One region of the Bacillus sp. CGMCC 1.60114 genome, then DNA from elsewhere that is predicted to be linked to it. Evidence: riboswitches for the same ligand, from Rfam matches in the RefSeq annotation. Region 1 holds a riboswitch; the other holds the start of a gene.
What was found. Region 1 has a riboswitch for FMN ahead of ACFQZ1_RS06500 (ECF transporter S component). Riboswitches for the same ligand answer to the same signal wherever they lie in the genome.
Positions count from the first base shown of each region.

Region 2: linked by a shared signal. The riboswitch ahead of ribD (bifunctional diaminohydroxyphosphoribosylaminopyrimidine deaminase/5-amino-6-(5-phosphoribosylamino)uracil reductase RibD) and the one ahead of ACFQZ1_RS06500 (ECF transporter S component) in region 1 are both predicted to bind FMN.

Region 1 covers NZ_JBHTHG010000012.1:94,438-105,297, forward strand. The annotation lists gene ACFQZ1_RS06490 (YpbB family protein) at 1-210, opposite strand, end outside; gene ACFQZ1_RS06495 (ferredoxin) at 443-691, shown strand; gene ACFQZ1_RS06500 (ECF transporter S component) at 1,040-1,618, opposite strand; FMN riboswitch at 1,785-1,921, opposite strand; gene ACFQZ1_RS06505 (hypothetical protein) at 2,165-2,848, shown strand; gene ACFQZ1_RS06510 (peptidoglycan DD-metalloendopeptidase family protein) at 2,881-3,495, opposite strand; gene ACFQZ1_RS06515 (cob(I)yrinic acid a,c-diamide adenosyltransferase) at 3,582-4,163, opposite strand; gene ACFQZ1_RS06520 (ATP-binding protein) at 4,330-6,093, opposite strand; gene resD (DNA-binding response regulator ResD) at 6,093-6,809, opposite strand; gene ccsB (c-type cytochrome biogenesis protein CcsB) at 7,305-8,462, opposite strand; gene resB (cytochrome c biogenesis protein ResB) at 8,477-10,099, opposite strand; gene resA (thiol-disulfide oxidoreductase ResA) at 10,248-10,769, opposite strand.
Region 2 covers NZ_JBHTHG010000117.1:25,157-36,016, forward strand. The annotation lists gene bioD (dethiobiotin synthase) at 1-534, shown strand, start outside; gene bioF (8-amino-7-oxononanoate synthase) at 500-1,687, shown strand; gene ACFQZ1_RS18650 (alpha/beta fold hydrolase) at 1,684-2,433, shown strand; gene bioC (malonyl-ACP O-methyltransferase BioC) at 2,399-3,256, shown strand; gene bioB (biotin synthase BioB) at 3,210-4,208, shown strand; partial or broken gene ACFQZ1_RS18665 (hypothetical protein) at 4,516-4,737, shown strand; gene ribH (6,7-dimethyl-8-ribityllumazine synthase) at 4,992-5,453, opposite strand; gene ACFQZ1_RS18675 (bifunctional 3,4-dihydroxy-2-butanone-4-phosphate synthase/GTP cyclohydrolase II) at 5,476-6,669, opposite strand; gene ribE (riboflavin synthase) at 6,682-7,326, opposite strand; gene ribD (bifunctional diaminohydroxyphosphoribosylaminopyrimidine deaminase/5-amino-6-(5-phosphoribosylamino)uracil reductase RibD) at 7,307-8,419, opposite strand; FMN riboswitch at 8,686-8,829, opposite strand; gene crcB (fluoride efflux transporter CrcB) at 8,996-9,403, shown strand; gene crcB (fluoride efflux transporter CrcB) at 9,400-9,753, shown strand; gene ACFQZ1_RS18700 (CDGSH iron-sulfur domain-containing protein) at 9,788-9,991, opposite strand; gene ACFQZ1_RS18705 (DUF2552 family protein) at 10,135-10,377, shown strand; gene ACFQZ1_RS18710 (DUF4352 domain-containing protein) at 10,602-10,860, shown strand, end outside.

The DNA of each region.
Region 1 (10,860 bases):
TTGCTTGTTTAATAATGCTTCAATCTGTTTATCATAATCATGACGTCTTAAAGATTTATATACACTAAACAAAAAGGAAAGATGAAACATATTTCCATCTTGCAATGTTTGTGAAGAACGTTTCCCTTTTAAAAGGTGATAAATAGAAGAAACCGTTCGTTCACCTTTTAATTGTTTTAAACAGTATAATACAGTATATTGTAGCTGCAACACTTCTTCACCCTTTCAGTCTACTTCTACTTTTATTGTAACAAAATGCATCTTATTTAGATATTTTTAAAATTTCATGTACAACTATAGAAATTAGTTGACATACTCAATTGATAAGAATTATCATTATAATTTTGTATTGAAAAGTTTCAAAAACCGTTTTACAATAAGGTTATAATTTTTCATCAGTGTTCTTATATACATATACATATTATTTAGGGGGTATACAAAAATGGCAAAATACACAATCGTTGACAAAGACACTTGTATTGCATGTGGAGCTTGCGGAGCAGCTGCACCGGATATTTATGATTACGATGATGAAGGTATTGCATTCGTAACACTAGACGATAACCAAGGTATCGTTGAAATTCCAGATGTATTAATCGATGATATGATGGATGCATTCGAAGGTTGCCCAACTGATTCTATCAAAGTGGCAGATGAAGCATTCGACGGTGACGCATTAAAATTTGAATAGTCTCATTGTTGACTTCAAAAAATAACCCTCAAATGTGAGGGTTATTTTTTTACACTTTATTTTCTTCTATTTAGCGCAACTTTCACTAGTCACTCATCCTAAATTTAATGGTCAGCCCCACCAAACAGCCTCTTACTGCTCCTTATGCTAGATAAAGTGAAACTTCCATTAGTGGGGGCTTCATCTCCCACTGATGGTTAGCTGAACCAATCGGGCGCATGCCAGCAGTTATCCCCCACCTATCTTCTTCGATTTTCTCTGAATCTTGAGGTGGGGTCTTACTGCCCGTTAATGCGGGATAAAAAAACATCAGCAGAAAAATCTTCTACTGATGCAAAACCTTCTATTTTATGCATTTTTCATTTTCGCAAATACCCATACTTTCAATCGAGAAAATAAAGGAACAAAAATAATTGTTACTATAATTCCTTTAATTAAATTAAAAGGTAAAATTGCCGCTACAATTGTTTGACGCATTACACTGTTAGACATAGCAGGTTGACCTAAGAACCAAGTGTAAGCTGGTAAAATGATAAAATAATTGAGTACACTCATAATAAGTGACATACAAACTACTCCTAACATCAATCCAGTTGTTAAACTTTTAACTGTGCGATGTTTACGGAATAAAATAGTTGCTGGAAGAATAAAGAGACATCCAGCTACAAAATTCGCCACTTCTCCTACTGGTACACCCGTTAAACTTCCTTGAATCCCATAATATAGAACGTTTTTTATCGCTTCTACAATTACACCTGAAATTGGCCCAAAAATAATGGCTGCAATTAAAGCTGGAACATCACTAAAATCAATTTTTAAAAACGGCGGGAATCCCGGAAATGGAAAATCCAGCATCATTAGTAAATATGCAATACTGCTCAGCATCGCGACGCTCACCATTTGTACTACACTCATCTTTTGTTTCATGTTTCTCTCTCCTTTTCCATCGATCATCTCATGGAAAGTGGAAAGGCTCTGCTATGCCTAAATATATTCTTGCATGAAAAAACCCTTTGCATCCGAAACGCAAAGGGAGAAATTTTAGGCACATCAAACAGACGTTCAAACATTTAACTTTTTTGAACGCTCGAACCTCCATCTTCTCCCATCCAGACTGTACTGTCGGCTTTGGAATCGCACCAAATCCTGCCTTAACGGCTCGCGGGCTTAGAACAAAAATACATGTTCATCACCGCCGGTCGGGATTTTCACCCTGCCCCGAAGATAGACCGATATTCTATTTTCTCCATCATTATACAACAACTTTAAAACAATGTGAATGAAAATGATTCTTTTTCATTCACTCCTCATAATTGCATGCTATTCTAACAATAAGTAAATAATATGACAAAAAAGAACAAATTTTCGTGTTTGTTCTTTTTTGCTCACAATTCTCTAGTCATTTATACATGAAAGTGATAAGATATGATATTGTTAAGAAAAACAGCATTTTCTTACAGTGGAGGAAATGTCATGAGTAAAGAAAAAAAACAGCCTATTCGAGAAATTATGAAAAAAAATCTTCGCAAAGAATACTTTTATTTAAAAAAGGAATTGCTGTTCTATTGTCTTCTTGATTCAGGTAAATTCTCAAGAGATACATATTATGCCACTTTTGATGAAGATGGCATTAGCGTATATCAATACGATAAAAATTTAGACAGTAAACTAAAACTTTGCGAACGACATCCATGGAAAAGCTGGAAAAAAGTCAAAATTGATCATTATTTAACAAAAACTCAATTCGTTTTTCAAGGAGAACGAAATTGGATTCTTTCTCTTTTTCATCAAGGAAAAAAAGCAGAAAAAATTATTCAAACGTATACATCTTTAGAAACAGAAATTGTTTCCAGACCATTTTTAAAAAAACTGCCTGGTTATCGATCTAATACAACATTGAATATGTATATTGGGACTATTTGCTATACCGTACTTATTGCATTTTTATTAAAATTTATTCTCCCATTTCAAATTCAAATTGCTTTGTATTCGCTGTCTATCGGCTGTATGTTGCTAGGTCTTCTTTGTTTCGTTATCGGTCTTATTGAACCTACTCTTGTCTTATTTAGAACAAAAGAAAAAACGCGAGCTAAAGTGTTTTATTATTATAGCTATTTAATAATTACTGGATTTGCATGTATCTTTATTTTCTGGTAACAAGCAAAAGAGCTAGTTTTCCTAGCTCTTTTTCAATTAATATGTAATTTTTGCGTCGGATAAATAGTATCTTTTTGCAAGCGATTTTTCACTTTTAATTCTCTAACAGTTGTACCAAACTTTCTGGCAATACTGACCAGTGTATCACCTTTTTGTACGACATATACAGAGGCGGATGCTACCGTGTTAGGCTTTTCTTGAATTAGTTGCAGTGGGTTCACTGCATTTGTTTTCGCTATCGTCCAAGCCCCTTTATGAACTTCTAAATGTAAGTGAGCACCATTCGATTGTCCTGTATTCCCTACTTGACCAATTTTTTGCCCTTGTGAAACTACATCTCCCTCGCTCACAAGTCGTTTATTCATATGAGCATATACAGCTTCATAATCTTCATGTTTAATAAACACCACATGTCCGTAACTATCAGAAAAATAAGATCTTGTTACAATACCATCTTGCATAGCCGCTATTGAAGTGCCAATCGGTGCAGCAATATCAATACCAAAATGTTTTCCATTTCTCGTTCCAAAATAATCGCTAATTCTCCCCTCTACTGGCCATGCCCACCGCTTTTCTTCCGCGGCTCCTTCTGTTTGTGCTATAAAAAAGACACAAAAGAAAAGCAAAATGATTTTCAAAACTTTCATTGTGAATCCTCCGTTTTCTAAATAACAATCACACTTTCTCTATTGTGGTTAATTATAGTAAAAAGTATACAAAAAAAAGAAAGAGCCTATTTCTCTCTCTTCTCCTCCTTTTCTCGAAATACAATCGCACTTCTTTCATATTCTACATCTTTCACATTAGCACGAGCGTTCACAACTCTTGCAACTGCAAATAAATAATCTGATAATCGATTTATGTATTGCAAAACATATTCATTAATCTCATCCTGTTTCTTCAAAGAAACAATACAACGTTCTGCCCTTCGTGTAACAGTACGAGCAATGTGAATAATAGCTGCCCCTTGACTTCCCCCTGGTAAAATAAAACGCTCGAGTGGTGGTGCCTCTTGGGTATATACATCAATCCTTTCCTCTAGAAAAGCAATCATGTCTTCTGTTACTTTATACGGAATTGTTTTCTTCACAATCGCTAAATCTCCGCCACAATCAAACAACTCATGCTGAATTTTTTCAAGTTCTTGATGAATATCTTGAAACAATTCACCGTTTAGCAATATCATTGCATGTCCGATAAACGAATTCGCCTCATCAATTGTTCCATATGCCTCTACACGCAAATTATCTTTATCTACACGCCCCCCAATAAGACTCGTTTGTCCCTTATCGCCTGTTTTTGTATACAGTTTCATGTTTTCTCTCCTTTTTTCTTTTACATTCTTCACTATTATTAACATTCCTTTTTTTGGTCATGAAAAAAGCTTATCAAAAAGATAAGCTTAAAAATTCACATATAATTTCATCATATTTATTCCGCTATTCACGGGCAGTAAGATCCCCACTGATGGAAGTTTCACTTTATGTTGGCAAATATACAGAGAATGTTGTCCCCTCATCTACTACACTCGATACTGTAATCTTACCATCATGTCCTCGCACAATGTTTTTTGCAATTGCAAGCCCTAACCCTGTACCACCTGTTTTTCCACGTGTACGAGCCTTATCCGCTTTATAAAAACGCTCAAATAAGAATGGAATATCATCTTCTGGAATACCAATACCAGAATCTGCAACTTCGAATACAATTCCGTTATTTTTCTCATCAATAATAAGCGATACTTGACCACCCGCATTTGTATGCCTTAAAGCATTATCAATTAAATTTGTTAACACTTGCTCCATACGATCTGGATCAAAAGAATGCTGCTCTATAGAAGTACGAAAATCAACTACTAACTGCACTCCTTTTTCCTTTGCTATCCCTTGGAATTTCCGTGCAATCTTTTCAACAAATGGAACAATATCTACTTCCGATATATGTAATTCTACGTGACCGCTCTCCATTCGAGCTAAATCTAATAATTCATTTACAAGACGTCCTAAGCGTACAGATTCATCATAGATAATTTGCACAAATTCATGTACTTCTTCTTTCGTTTGAACAATGTCATCTAAAATTGCTTCACTATACCCCTGCAACATAACCATCGGTGTACGTAATTCATGCGATACGTTTGCAATAAAATCTTTACGCATTTTTTCAAGACGGCGTTCTTCTGTCATATCACGAAGTACAGCAACAGCACCACGAATCTTTGTCTGATTGTATAGTGGTGTCATCAGTACAACATAATTACCTTTTTCTAAATTAATTTCTATAACTTGTTGCTGTTCACTTTCTACAACGAGATGAAACAGTTCAACTAGCTCAGATGGCAAACTCACACTTAACTCTATCTCTTTTTCTTCATACCATACTTGTAAGAACCGCTCTGCTGGCGGATTAATTACAACGACTTCTCCTTCTTGATTTAACGTAATAACACCATCAGCCATACTACTTAAAATACTAGAAAGCTGTTCTTTCTCTTGTTGCAGCGCATTAATATTAAACTTCAATTGTTTCCCCATTTGATTTAACGCTGTTGCAAGTTCACCAATCTCATCTTGCGAAACCGCTGGTACCTTCGCATCAAATTTCCCACGCGCTACTTCAAAAGCTACCTCGCGCATTTTACGAAGTGGGGCTGTAATCCGTGTTGATAAGAAAAAGGCAAAGAATGTTGTTAAAATAATCGCAATTCCTGCAGATAAAAAGATAAAATCCGTCGATTTTTCTATTCCTTGTTTTGGTACTTGTAACGATTGATATACGAAGACTGCACCATCTTTTGAAGACTTTAATGGAACCCCGACAATCATAATATCATTCTCAGGATTTTTCTTATTTTTTTCATCTGGGACGTTTTTAATTTTTTGTACATTTTTACGTTCTGTAAATACCGCTTGTAATTCTTTATCATTTTTTAAATCAGTTAGTGTTAATGTTGCTAATCCTTGTTGAGCTGGGGAGGCAGATATTTCATTATTATCTTTAACAACAATAATACGTGAAAGGGGATCAGCAAATTTATATGCGATATGTTCTATCGTCTGCTCATCCGCCCCCTCTTCTATTAATTCAGAAACACTCGTTGCAACTTTTGTAAGCCTCGTTTCTCCCGTTGTTACGTAATAATTATCAAAAAACTGTGAAAGTAAAATGGCAACGAAACCAAGTACAAAAGAAACAAGGAGGAGAATTGTCAGCCATAACTTACCTACTACACTTTTCCAAAGCATTAATCGTTCACAACCTCAAACTTGTAACCAACCCCCCATACAGTTACAATCATTTTCGCTGCATCTGCTGACTTTTTACTTAACTTCTCACGCAGACGTTTTACATGTGTATCAACTGTACGTAAATCACCGAAAAATTCATACTGCCATACTTCTTTTAATAACTGCTCACGGTCAAATACTTTATCAGGTGCCTTCGCTAAAAATAGTAATAATTCATATTCTTTTGGTGTTAAATTCACTTCTTCACCATCAGCTGTAACACGATGTGCATCGTTATCAATTGTGAGATGAGGAAATACAGTAACATCTTTTGTTGTCGTATCTTGCGTAAAGAATGTCGTTGTAACTGAGCGACGTAAAACAGCTTTTACACGTAGCACAACCTCGCGTGGGCTAAACGGTTTTACAATGTAATCATCTGTACCAACTTCAAACCCTTGTACACGGTTTACTTCTTCTCCTTTTGCCGTTAGCATAATAATCGGTGTTGCCTTTTTCTCACGAATACCTTTGCACACTTCAATACCATCTTTTCCAGGCATCATAATATCTAAAAGAATTAGATCATAATCATTTTGCAACGCTTTTTCTAACGCCGTCTCACCATTGTCAGCCTCATCAATGATGTACTGCTCTCTCTCTAAATACATTTTTAACAAACGACGAATACGATCTTCATCATCTACAATTAAAATCTTTAATTCATTTTCCATTGCAACCCGCTGTACATATAAATGTCACAACGGTTCACACCTACCTTTCTTCACTAAAAATGAGCCTTCCAAAAGTTTTTGGTTTCTATTGAGGATTAGTTGAACGAATCAGATGCATGCTAGCATTATCCCATACGTATTTTCTATTCTTCTGAATCTTATGAGGTAGAGATTCTCATTACCGTTGGGATAGCGTACTAAACTTACTCCTATCTCATTTTCATATACAAAACCCTTCTAATTGAAAGTTCACTTTTGCATTATGTTTCACATAAATAATAAAATTTGTTCATATTTTTTCCAAAAATATGTATGTTTCCCGAATAATATAATTTATCCTCGACATCATTTTACAAAACCAGCCTACACTTTGTCATGTTTTTCTCAAAAAAGAAAAAAAATTAACAAAAATAAAATAGGAAAGTGACAGTCACCTTCCTATTTTATACCGCAATAGTAAGCTATACAACAGGATTAGTTGAACTTTAGTTATTGTCATGCATATGAATGCAGACCAGCAATTACTAAGTTTACCACTACAAAGTTAAACATAATAATTGCAAATCCAATTACCGCCAGCCACGCTGACTTTTCACCGTGCCACCCTTTAGACAAACGTAAATGTAAAAAGGCTGCATAAAAGAGCCATGTAATAAGGGCCCAAACCTCTTTTGGATCCCATCCCCAAAAACGTGTCCATGCAATTTGCGCCCAAATCATCGCAAAAATTAATGCGCCTAACGTAAAGACTGGAAATCCAATGGCAACAGAACGATATCCAATTTCATCAAGTAAATCACTATCCACTTTTTTTACTACTGGTTGAATCGCCGCTGCTACTCGTTTACGTAAAATCAATCTTAATAAGATGTACAATCCGATTCCTATAAATATCGACCAAATCACTGTGTTTAATTTTTTCGCATTAATAATAGCAGGTGTTTCTATAACCGGCTCAAATTTTCCGGTTGTGACTAGCTTTCCTTCATGAGGTCCGACTAAAGCAGGTAGATTATACACCATTTCTGCTCGTTGCTCATTTTTATCAATCCATTGGAATTTCGCTTCATACTTTACACTTGAAAAAGCAGTTGTCACTACTATAAATCCAATTACACAAACAAGCGAAAAAATAACTGTTTCCAGCCAAAATGTTTGCTTGCTTTTTTTAGACTGATCCACATTTTTCAGTAAATATATAAGCCCCGCAATAAAACTAATTGCTAAAATAGCTTGGCCAGCAGCCGCTGTTGTTACATGAATCTGTAGCCAGTAACTTTTTAATGAAGGGATAAGCGGTGTAATTTCCCTCGGAAACATACTTGCATAGGCAATGAGTAAAATAGCAACTGGAAGTGCAAATAAGCCAAGGATGCTTGTCTTATATATAAAATACATAATAATAAATGCACCAACCATCATCATGCCGAAAAATGTCCCAAATTCAAAAAAATTACTAACTGGTGCATGTCCTGATGCAATCCATCTCGTAACAAAGTATACCGACTGCGCAGCAAAACCTAAAATAGTAATACTTATCCCAATGTTTGCCCACTTTCGTCCTTTTTCTTTAATTGCACCTCCAAAAAACAACGTTGCAATTAAATACAATACGAAAGCAACAAATAAGAAATTACTACTTATTTCTACCATACTCTCTCCCCACCTTAACTAATTTTCTTCTCATTGGCTTTATCATTTGGCTGTGGAATGCTTGTCCCTTCTAGTACTTTTTCTATCTCTTTTCGCAAACCATACCAATTTTTATTTGTATGCCCAGCAATCCACCATTCATTGTTAACACGTTGTACCCAAATACGTCGATGATTCCAATACATACCTTGAATTACACCGACCATGAAAATAAAGCCTCCCAAAGCTATAATCCAAATTGTCAAATCTTTTCGTACAGTAAGCGCTGTAGCATTACGTGTTTCTACACCCGCAAAAGACATTTTGTATAAATTGTTTCCTTCTGGCTCTATATTTTGTCGAATTCCAACAAAGCTCACTTCTCCATTTGGCGTTTCCGGTGTAAACATTTTAAAGACAAAAGCTGGATTATTAGGAAGCTTCGTTTTGGTATTCGGTTTGCCACTTTCATCAAAATAAAAATCCGGAAAATAACTTAGCAAATGAACAGAGGATCCATTTCCTAAATCGTATGTTTCTTTTGGATTCGTTAGGTCAACTGTAATTGGACCCCATTTTTGTCCGCTGTCTTTCTTTTGTAAAGTGAAAGACATTTTACTAAATTCTCCTTCTTTAAAATCAACTTGATAAAGAGCATAATTATCAAATTTAAGAGGTTCATTCACTCGAATACTGTACTCTTTCACTTTCTCAAGCTTTGGTTTTTGGCCAGCAATATTTTTTCCAACAGTTTTATACAATACGGCGTTTGTTTGATAGTTTTTCGGAATCATTTTATTTCCTACTCGATCAATTGCATCATTAAATACTTGATTTTCTTTATTCTTATCATAAACTTCTTTAATAAACTTTTCGTTCTTCAAATAATACTTCCCATCTGTTCCCGGGACTTCTTTCAGTTCGCCTTCACGAAGCCAAAGCGCTTCATCTACATACATACCAGGGACAAAACGAAGCATCGTTCCAAATAAGAAAATAATAAGACCGATATGATTTACGTATGGACCCCAACGAGAAAAGCGCCCTTTTTCTGCTAGAATATTATCATTTTCCACTTGTACATTGTATTTTTTCTTTTTCAAGTTTTCCTTAACACATTCAATTTCTTCTTTCGTTGCTAGTGCTACACCATATAATCGCTGCCTCTTTAAAAAACTCGGATGCCTTGTTACTCCTTGTTTTTTAAGCGCTTTATACAAAGGAACAACACGATCCAGACTACATATAACGAGAGAAATCCCGATAGATGCTATTAAAATCATATACCACCAAGAGCTATATAGATTGTCAAAACCTAATTGATAATACATCTTCCCAAGGAAACCATATTGCTGTTCATAATACTCCCCAGGTGTAACATTTGGTGGAATGTACATTTGTTGTGGAAAAATAGTCCCCACTCCAGATGCGATAAGGGTAATAACAATGAGCCATACTCCAACTTTTACGGAAGAGAAAAAACTCCAAATTTTATCCACAACTGTTTTTGTATGTGTAAGAGACCGCCTTGCACTTCCTTCATATCGCATATCTAATAGTTTTGTATCTTTCTCATCTTCAAAAGGCTTTCCGCAAGCTTCGCAAAAGATTGTACCGATTGGGTTTACATGACCACAAATACACTTTATTTGTTCCAAATCCCTCACCGCCGTTTCTTTTCTCTATGTATCTATTTTTTATAATATTTTTTCACTGAATAATCAGAATTTTATCGATAGGTACTGAAATCAAACACAGTACCCTGATTAACTAAAAGCCCGAATATATCTTCTATACTCTTCTCATTTATGGAGTAATTTTCTTTAAATATTCTTCCATTTGTTCTTTAGATTGTGTACCTGTAATTTTTTCGATAACCTTTCCGTCCTTATCAATTAAAAACGTTGTCGGTAACGGTCCAACACCATATGTATTTAAAATTTCTTGCCCTTTATCAATCGCTACCGGAAATTTCAGTCCGTATTGATTCACAAAATTTTTCACAGCAAGTTCTGTTTCGTCTGCATCTAACGCCACTATTTCGACGCCTTTTTCTTTATATTTAGGGTACAATTCATTCATATATGGCATTTCTTTTTCGCAAGGTCCACACCATGTCCCCCAGAAATTTAAGAAAACACCTTTTCCTTTTAAATCTTTTAATGTAATCTTGTTCCCTTCTAAATCAGTAGCAACAAAGTTTGGCGCTTCTTTTCCTACTTGCACTTCCTCTTTATCAGCAAAAAAGTTTTGATATAATGTAAAACCTAATGCGCCTCCTAATATGAGTAAAATGATTACACGAAAGAATAACCTATTTTTCTTCACGGTGTCTCTCCTTCCCTAACTGAATAAAGAAATTTAGCACATACTCACCTTTTCTGTTTATGTACTTCTATCCCGCTATTCGCGGGCAGTA
Region 2 (10,860 bases), on a different contig from region 1:
GAGGAGATTTGTCCTTATTCGATTGAAGAACCCCTTGCACCTCGCTTAGCCATGCAACGGGCAGGAAGACGGGTGTTATTGTCTGATATTACGAAGCATTATGGAAAATTGTCAAAACAATTTGATTCTTTGCTTGTAGAAGGTGCTGGTGGGCTTGTAGTTCCTTACACAGAAGATGCGCTCGTGGTCGATTTTGCGAAACAACTGCAATTACCATTGCTCATTGTAGCACGTCCAACACTTGGTACAGTAAATCATACTATTTTAACCATTTCTTATGCAAAAGCACACGGACTATCAGTCGCAGGTGTCATTTTTTCTGGATGCCAACAATATGAAAAAGAGAGAGTGCTAGAAAATAAAAAAATGATTGAAGAGTTAAGTGATGTACCAGTTATTGGACTACTACCAGCGCTTCGTGAGGGCTTTACGCGAAATGAACTATTACAAGCAGCAGAAGAGAGCATTGCTATCTCAAGTTTAGAGGAGTTTTTACGTCATGAATCCAGTATGGGAAGCTCATTTTCAGTCTAAATTAACGAATCTTACAGAAACATCACAGCGCCGAAAATTATTTGTGACGGAGCACGCAGAAAAGGCGTGGCTCGTTCGTAATGGAAAGCGATTGTTAAATTTAGCTTCAAACAATTACTTAGGATTAGCCGGAGATGAACGATTAAAAGAAGCTGCAATGGAAGCAATAAAAAGATATGGAGCTGGAGCGACAGCATCCCGTCTTGTTGTAGGTAACTACCCGTTATATGAAGAAATTGAACAACGTATATGCGTATGGAAAGAAACAGAAAAGGCACTACTTGTAAATAGCGGCTATACGGCAAATGTTGGAGCAATTTCTTCGCTTGTAAGCCGGCATGACATTGTGTATAGCGATAAGCTTAATCATGCAAGTATTGTAGATGGCATTGTATTAAGTGGTGCAGAGCATAAGCGCTATCGTCATAATGATCTGGAACATTTAGAGAGATTGCTTAAATCTGCTCCAGCAGAGAAACGAAAGCTTATTGTCACAGATACTATTTTTAGTATGGATGGAGATACAGCTCATTTGGAACATTTAGTTATGCTAAAAGAAAAATATGGAGCACTTCTTATGATTGATGAGGCCCACGCTAGCGGGATATATGGCAAGAAAGGAGCGGGCCTTGCTCATAACCATTCGGAATTAGCAAAGCGAATAGATATTCATATGGGCACATTTAGTAAAGCGCTGGGGTGTTACGGTGCTTATATTGCCGGAAATGCGGTCTGTATTGATTATATGATAAATACTATGCGTGGTTTTATTTTTACAACTGCTTTACCTCCAGGAGTGCTTGGAGCAATTGGGAAAGCAATTGAGATTGTTAGCAAAGATGAAACATATCGTCAAAGGTTAATAGAAAATGGCGTATATTTTCGTACTGCGTTGCAAGAGGCTGGTTTTCATATTGGAGATAGCACTACGCATATTGTTCCTGTTATCGTGGGTTCCAATGAGGCAACGCTTCGTTTTAGTATGAAATTGCAAGAAGCGGGAATAGCAGCAATTGCCATTCGTCCCCCTACTGTTCCGCAGTATAGTTCACGCATTCGGTTTGCTGTAACAGCGCAGCATACGAATGATGATTTACAATGGGCAGTTCAGCGAATTGTACAAATTGGAAAGGAAGAAGGGGTGATTTCATGAAGCAACTTAGCATTGTGCTTATTCCTGGATGGGGTATGGAGGAACAAATTTGGGAATCTTTCTTTCCATATTTACATGAATTTCCGATACATATTGTTCATTGGCGGAACGTTGAAGACCAAAAGGATTTCATGCGACGAATTATAGAGGTAGCTAAAGATAAAGAAGTGATTTTAGTTGGCTGGTCACTTGGGGCGTTGGCGGCTCTTCAAGTTTATAATTTATTGCAAACGAAAGGGATTGTTTTATTAGGAGGAACAGCGAAATTTACAATAGACTCCGATTATGTACATGGATGGAAAGGGTCTTTTGTTGAAAGGATGAAACGAAATCTTCTTAAACAAAAAGACGTTACGTTAAAAAGATTTTACGTGAACATGTTTTCAAAGACGGAGCAGGAAATTGGAGAGGAGCAGGCATTTTTAAAAATAGTTGAGGAGTTTCAAGGTGATTCAATTTATTCTTTGCAATGTGGACTGGATTACTTAATAGAAACAGATGTAAGAGAACAGCTGCAGCAAATAGATGTTCCGTTATTACTTCTTCATGGAAAAGCTGATGCCATTTGTCCTCCGTCTGCAGCGCAGTATATACGCAAAAAAACAAATGCATCACTAACGATTATAGAGGAAGCTGGACATGCACTTTGTATCACGCATCCAGAACGATGTGCTAAGGAAATTCTACAGTTTGTAAGGGGGATACAACAAAATGATCAACAAGACGTTATTACAAAAACGATTTAATCAAGCTGCTGTATCCTATGATCAATATGCAAATGTACAAAAAAAGATGGCAGACCAAATGCTTACTTATATGAGAGAACATTACGATGCAGCAGCGCGGATTCGTATTTTAGAGCTTGGATGCGGCACAGGTTATGTAACAGAGAAACTAGCGACATTTTTTCCGAATGCGACGATTACAGCTGTTGATTTTGCAGAAAGCATGATTGCGAAAGCAAAAATGCATTGCAATATGGAGTCTGTTACATTTCGATGTGAAGACATTGAACATATTAAACTTTATGAAAAATATGATGTGATGATATCTAATGCAACGTTTCAATGGTTAAATGATTTATCAGCTGTATTAGCGAATTTATATAAAAATTTATGTGAAGATGGTGTGCTACTGTTTTCAACATTTGGATATAAAACGTTTCATGAGCTACATACGTCATTTCAACGTGCAAAAATAGCATGTGCAATAGAGGATGAAACAACTGTTGGTCAAACCTTTTTAACAGGACTGCAGTTGCAAGGATTATGTAAAAGAATAACAGGGGATATACATGTTGCTGAAACATGTTACATAGAAACCTTCGCTACAGTTCGTGAGTTTTTACAATCCATTCGTAAGGTTGGGGCTACGAACAGTAACGAAGGATCTTATTGCCAAAGTCCTTCCATTTTTCGTAGTATGCTTCGCATATATGAACAAGATTTTATGGAAGATGGAAGAATTGCAGCAACATATCATGCTTTATTTTCTTATATGAAAAAAGAGGGGAAGAGAACAAATGAAACATGTACAAACGAAAACAAATTGGAAGCAAATCGCATCTGAGGTAGTGCAAGGAAGAGCTGTAACGAAAGAAGAAGCACTAAATATATTGCAAGCAAATGATGAAGAAATTTTAGAAATTATGAATGCTGCGTATGTGATTCGTCATCATTATTTTGGAAAAAAGGTAAAACTAAATATGATTATTAATACGAAGTCTGGTTTATGTCCAGAAGATTGTGGATATTGTTCCCAATCAATCGTATCAGAGGCCCCAATTGATAAGTATGCTTGGTTAACGCAAGAGAAGATTGTAGAAGGTGCACATGAAGCGGTTCGCCGTAAGGCAGGTACATATTGTATTGTTGCTTCCGGTCGCCGTCCAACTAATAAAGAAGTAGAACATGTCATTGGAGCAGTAAAAGAAATCCGTGATACGACTGATTTGAAGATTTGCTGTTGTTTGGGCTTTTTAAATGAAGATCAAGCGGAGCGTCTTGCAGAAGCTGGTGTGCATCGTTACAATCACAATTTAAATACGCATGTAGATAATTATGAGAGTATTTGCTCAACTCATACGTATGACGATCGTGTTGATACAGTTGAAAAAGCGAAGCATGCGGGTATATCACCATGTTCGGGTGCTATTTTCGGAATGGGGGAAACAAAGGAGCAGCGTGTAGAAATTGCATTTGAATTAAAACGCTTAGATGCGGATTCTATCCCATGCAATTTCCTTGTTGCTGTAAATGGAACGCCGTTAGAAGGGCAAAAAGAATTAACACCAATAGAGTGCTTGAAAGTATTAGCAATGATGCGCTTTGTGAATCCGTCAAAAGAAATTCGGATTTCTGGTGGACGTGAAATTAACTTACGCTCTGTTCAACCGCTTGGTTTATTTGCTGCAAATTCAATCTTTGTTGGTGATTATTTAACGACAGCTGGTCAAGAACCAACATCAGATTGGGGAATGATTGAAGATTTAGGATTTGAGATTGAGGAATGTGCGTTGTAATAAAGTGAAACTTCCATCAGTGGGGAGCTTCATCCCCCGCTGATGGTTAGTTGAAACAATCGGGCTCTTACTGCCCGTTAGTGCGGGATAAAGTTACATAGATCGTAGTTGTAAAAAATCAATAAAGATTAAGGAAGAAAGCTCTTGATATAGGAGCTTTCTTTTTTGTAAATAAAATGTAATAAAACGTATATAACCCTCATGGTCATTCAATTTGTAAGAAGATAACCATAATACGTGACCGAATTTCCCACTCCGCAATTGTACATAGTAAGAGAGATATTAACAATGGTTTGGAGGGATTTGCATGCATAAATATGTATTAGCAGTTATGAGCTTTCTTATTTTGTTAAAAGCAATTAGTGCAGACCCAGTGAAAGCAATTCAAAATCCTGAACAGAAAGGTATACAAGCGAGAATTGAGCAGCATTTTTGGTATCAAGCTGAGCATTTTGGAATTGAAACAGAGAGAAATGATTTAAAAGAAGTGGGTAGAGAGCTTCATATTGTGCAAGAGGAACAGAGAAAATAAAAAATAAGAAAACAAAAAGAGGCCGAAGCCTCTTTTTGTTGTTTGCTCGAAACCTAACCAGCCATAAGAGCCCGATTGGTTCAACTAACCTCTTGTGAGGAAAAGCACCTCCCAAGAGGAAGTTTCACTTTATCCCGCTCAAACGGCTGGTAAGAAGTAAGAGCAGGAAGAAGACATAACCAGCCATAAGAACCCGATTGGTTCAACTAACCTCTTGTGAGGAAAAGCACCTCCCAAGAGGAAGTTTCACTTTATGCCCACTGACGGGATAGGTTTGCCATTTCAATAGCTGCAACAGCAGATTCCCAGCCTTTATTTCCAGCTTTTGTACCAGCACGTTCAATTGCTTGTTCAATTGTTTCTGTTGTTAATACGCCGAAGATAACTGGGATTTCTGTTTGTAACGAGAGAGAAGCGACACCTTTTGCAACTTCATTACAAACATAATCATAATGCGTTGTTGCACCGCGAATCACTGTTCCAAGTGTAATAACTGCATCGTATTGTCCGCTGTTTGCCATTTTTTTTGCGATTAATGGAATTTCAAATGCACCAGGAACCCAAGCGACATCAATATTATTTTCTTCTACTCCATGACGCTTTAAACCGTCTAAGGCACCGCCTAATAGTTTGCTTGTAATAAATTCGTTAAAACGACCAACGACAATACCTACTTTTAATCCTGTACCAACTAAATGACCTTCGAATACCATAATGTATCTCTCCCTTAATCTATTATAAATTTAATAAGTGACCTAATTTTGTTGATTTCGTTTGTAAATATGCCTTATTTTCTTCTTTTGTTGGCATTTGCAATGGTACGCGCTCAACAACTTCTAGATCATAACCTTGTAAACCTGCGATTTTACGAGGATTATTTGTTAAAAGACGAAGTTGCTGTAATCCTAAATCTTTTAAAATTTGTGCGCCAATACCATAATCGCGAAGATCAGCTGCAAAGCCAAGTTTTTCATTTGCTTCTACAGTATCGTAACCTTCTTCTTGCAGCTTATATGCGCGTAATTTATTAAGCAGTCCAATGCCGCGTCCTTCTTGACGCATGTATAGAAGAACCCCTTTTCCTTCTTGTTCAATTCGAGCAAGAGCTGCATGAAGCTGCGGACCACAGTCGCAGCGGCAGGATCCAAATACATCGCCAGTTAAACATTCAGAATGGACGCGTACAAGAGTTGGTTCACCTGTGGAAACATCTCCTTTTATAAGAGCGATATGTTCTTTATCGTCAAGAGAATTGGAGTAGCCAATTGCTTGGAATGTACCAAATTCCGTTGGTAAAGTAATTTCCACTTCACGCTGCACTAACGTTTCATGATGACGGCGATATGCAATTAAGTCTTCGATTGTAATCATTTTGAGATTAAATTGCTTTGCGATCTCTAATAAATCAGGAACGCGTGCCATCGTACCATCTTCATTTATAATTTCACAAATGACACCTGCTGGTTCTGCACCGCATAATGTTGCTAAATCTACAGCAGCTTCTGTATGCCCAGCACGGCGAAGAACACCACCTGTTTTTGCGATTAATGGAAAAATATGTCCAGGACGCTTAAAATCACTTGCTTTCGCCTTTGGGTTTAGTAGCTCACGTACAGTTGTTGCACGTTCATGAGCACTAATACCAGTTGTTGTTGAAATGTGATCGATGCTAACTGTAAAGGCAGTGCCGTGAGAATCTGTATTATTTGAAACCATTGGCTTTAGCTCCAAACGATCGGCATATTCTTCTGTAATCGGAACACATACAAGACCGCGCCCATGTGTAATCATGAAATTGATTGTTTCCGGTGTAATGTACTCACCTAAGGCAATAAAATCCCCTTCGTTTTCTCTATGTTCATCATCACATACGATGACAACTTTTCCTTGCTTTAAATCTTCTAGTGCTTCTTCAATACGATGAAACATTTCATTTCCTCCTTATAGGAATCCGTTGTCTTGTAAAAAGCTTTCTGTAAGTGAACTTTTTTTAGGTGCTGGCTTTGTAATAAAACGTTCAATATATTTTCCAATCATATCGCACTCAACATTCACGATATCGCCGACAGTTTTCTTTCCGATTACTGACTGACTTAACGTGTGTGGAATGAGGGAGATTGTGATAGAAGAGTCATCAACACCAAAAATTGTAAGACTCGTACCGTCAATGGCAACAGATCCTTTTTGTAAACAATAGCGAAGTAGTTCATTTGGTAATTGTATTTTGTAATATACGGCATTATAGCTCCGCCTTTTATCAACAATTGTTCCAATACCGTCAATATGTCCTGTAACGAAATGTCCACCGAAGCGGCCGTTTGCACTCATAGCACGCTCTAAATTTACTTTTGAACCGCGGCTAAGAGTTTGCAGTGAAGTTGCTCGCATCGTCTCTGGCATGACATCAACGGTAAAAGAGTGTGTTGTAAAAGAAGTGACGGTTAAACATATCCCGTTTACAGCAATGCTGTCACCTAAGTTTACGTCTGACAAAATTGTCTGTGCCGAAATTGTAAGTTGCATTGCTTCACCGGTTTGTTGCATGGTAGCAATCGTTCCGAGTTCCTCAACAATTCCTGTGAACATAAGGCACCTCTTTTCTTGGAGTGGCAACTACTTTTATATCGTCGCCGATTTGTTCCATCGATTGAATATGCAAGGTAAGTGCATCTTGCAGTTTTGTAAAACCATTTCCGCCAAACCATGTTGGGGCATCTTTACCACCAATTAGTTTTGGACTAATATACGTAATCAGTTCCTGAAAACATTTTGCTTCTAAGAAACTTGCATGAATAGTTTGTCCGCCTTCGACAAAGAGAGAAAGAATATTTTTTTCTCCAAGAAGATCGACCAGTTCGTTTATTTCAATGTTACTCGTCTTCATTTGTAATACAGATACCATATCAGATTGGAATTTTGAAATTTTGTCGTTGGAAACGCCATTTCCCACAACAATCCATGTTGGCACCTCTCCATCTGTAATTACATGAGATGAAAGTGGAGTTCGCAAATGCGTATCAAGTACGATGCGAATCGGATTTTTTCCGCCATTTACAAGGCGCGTTGTTAAATGCGGATTATCGGTAATGATTGTATTTACACCAACGAGAATGGCATCGTGTGTATGGCGATAACGATGTACATCAGCCCGCGATGGTTCACTTGTAATCCACTTACTTTCCCCTGTACTAGTAGCAATTTTTCCATCTAGGCTCATTGCTGTTTTTAAGGTTACAAATGGACGCTTTGTTTTCATGTAGTGAAAAAAGTAACGATTTAATTCTTTTGCTTCTTTTTCGAGTACACCAATTGTTACGTCAATTCCAGCCTCTTGTAAACGCTTGACACCTTGACCTGAAACGAGTGGATTACTATCGAGTACTGCGATGACCACTCGTTTGACGTTTTTGGCTATAAGTAAATCACAGCAGGGAGGCGTTTTTCCGTGATGACTGCACGGTTCTAATGTTACGTACACTGTTGCGCCATGAGCTTGTTCACCCGCCATCTGAAGAGCGTGAACTTCTGCGTGTTCAGTTCCTGCTCGTAAATGGGCTCCTACTCCAATGATATTTCCATCTTTTACAACAACAGCACCGACCATTGGATTAGGACTTGTTTGACCAGCTGTATTTTTTGCTAATTGCAAAGCAAGTGCCATATATTCTTGATCTGTCATAAACTCACCTCTCTAAAAAAATCAAAAAACCCCAAGGACATAATCCTTGGGGTTGAGAGAGACGATGTTTCTAGAAATATAAGAAGGATACGAGAGTATGCTTAAGAAACCTAGCAAATATCGAATTTTTCACATGCTAGTGTTATCCCGTTATTTCAGCAGAGAAACAAATAGTATACGAAAGAAAACAAGTGTATGTTTAAAAATAAACAATACAAATACACATGCTGAAATAAACGTTGTATCCTATTATACGTACTAGAAAACATATCCTTCTCCCATCCAGACTATACTGTCGGTTCTAGATTCTCACTAGATCCACCGTTTTCAACTTGAAAACGGGTCACGGACTTAGAAGTGTGAACTTCATCACCGCCGGTTGGGAATTTCACCCGACCCCGAAGGATGCTGTTTGCTCACATTATAGCACAAAAAAGACAAAAGGCTATAAAAAATATTCTAATGTGAAGAATTATGTGAAAATAAAGGAGAAGCTAAAGCTGCATTAGCGGCGGGATTAATTTGCTATATTAGTGTAGAAAAGGTTTTATATCGTGTTTAAAACGAGGTGAGAGTATGAAAAAATATATTGCTGTAGGAATAGGCGGTATTATTGGAGCTTTGGCTCGCTATGGAGTAGGCCAATTGCTTGAACCAACATCTTCTGCTGGTTTTCCATTAGCAACATGGTTAGCCAATATGAGTGGTAGCTTTTTATTAGCATTCTTAACGATGTCTGTTTTTCGGATGAAACAAGTTTCACCGCTTATGATAAGTGCTGTTGGTACAGGAATAATTGGTGCGTTTACAACATTTTCAACGTTTAGTGTGGAAACGATGAAGTTGTTGCGGCATGAAGCATTCACAATGGCATTTTTATATGTGGGCGCAAGTATGATAGGGGGATTACTTTTAGCTTTTAGTGGATTTTATGCTGGGAATATGCTGTATGAACACAGGTTGAAGAAAGAAGGAGACATATGAATATTCTACTTGTCGGTATCGGGGGCTTTTTCGGTGCAATTACACGTTTTTTTATTAGTACTGTAGCGAAAGAAAAGTACGGAAATGCTTTTCCATATGGAACATTTTTTATAAATATAATCGGCTCATTTTTACTCGGTATGTTATTTGGTGCTGAAGTAGCTAAAATGTGGATATTGTTATGTGGTACAGGGTTTATGGGAGGATTCACGACGTTTTCGACGTATCAACTAGAAATGATACAACTTATACATAAACGAGAAGGGCAAAAGGCATTACTATATTTTGTTATGAGTAATGTAATAGGTATTGGTTGCGCTTTTGCTGGCTTTTATATTGGGGGCATGTAAAAAATACGCGCACATTTTCTTGTGCGCGTGTTTTTTATTCTTTCGGTGCACGTACAACAGATTCAAATTTGCCTTTATGTGAACCATCGCAATACGGCATATTTTGGGATAATCCACAACGGCATAGAGAAAATGCCGGTTTAGCTGGAAATACATTCCCTTCAGCATCGATTAGTTCCACATCCCCTGTAATACGGAACGAACCATTATTATTTACTTTAATTTGTACTTTCTCCATTGTTACACCTCCTTACCAAACGCTTATGTCTATCATATACTTACTAGAATTACTTGACAATGTTTAGAAACAATGCTTTTTGTGAGAAAATAGAAATGATATAATAAGTTATATACTGAAAAAATATTAAGGTGAACATAAACATGAACAAACAATTACGTACATTACAAAACATTGCAAAAGAGCGAACGTGGGTATCGTTTTTAAACGATAATCATCCATACAGCTTACTTCATTGGTCGATTGCTGGTGTGCAGCAAGAAGTGAAGGATGTATGGTTATTACAAGATGAAGTCACATTTCAAACAACAGAGTTCCTATCACTTGATGAAGCGGTAAAATGGATTTCTGAAAATATGGATCAAGTTACAGACGTATTGGCGTAACATAAGCTGCTATTAGTAGGTGTTCGTTTCTAATGAAATGATTTTTACTGTTGGCTGAGATAAGAAAAAGGCAAACTCATAGGTAAATGAGTTTGCCTTTTTTATGTAATCATGCGGGTGACTCAATTGTATTTTTATTTATAGATTAGATCTTTCATATGCATAAAAATGCGCAATGTGTAAATCATACAATCGATAGAAACAGCAAAAGAAGGTGGAAGTTGTTGCGGAAACGATTGAGCATAATAAGTATCATCATATGCTTTTGTATAGCTGGGTGTAATAGAGAAGAACAGGTTAATAAATCAAGTGTCAAAGGGGTTTTATCCGCTTATCAGATAGAATTTAATATTAAAAATATAAGTCGTGTAGTGCATTATGATGTGTGGACTGCGAAACAAAACCACACGCTACTTGTTATAAACTTTTCTTTAAAAAACAGTAGAAACAAAAGTATTGTTGTTAAACCCGCTCAGTTTAATG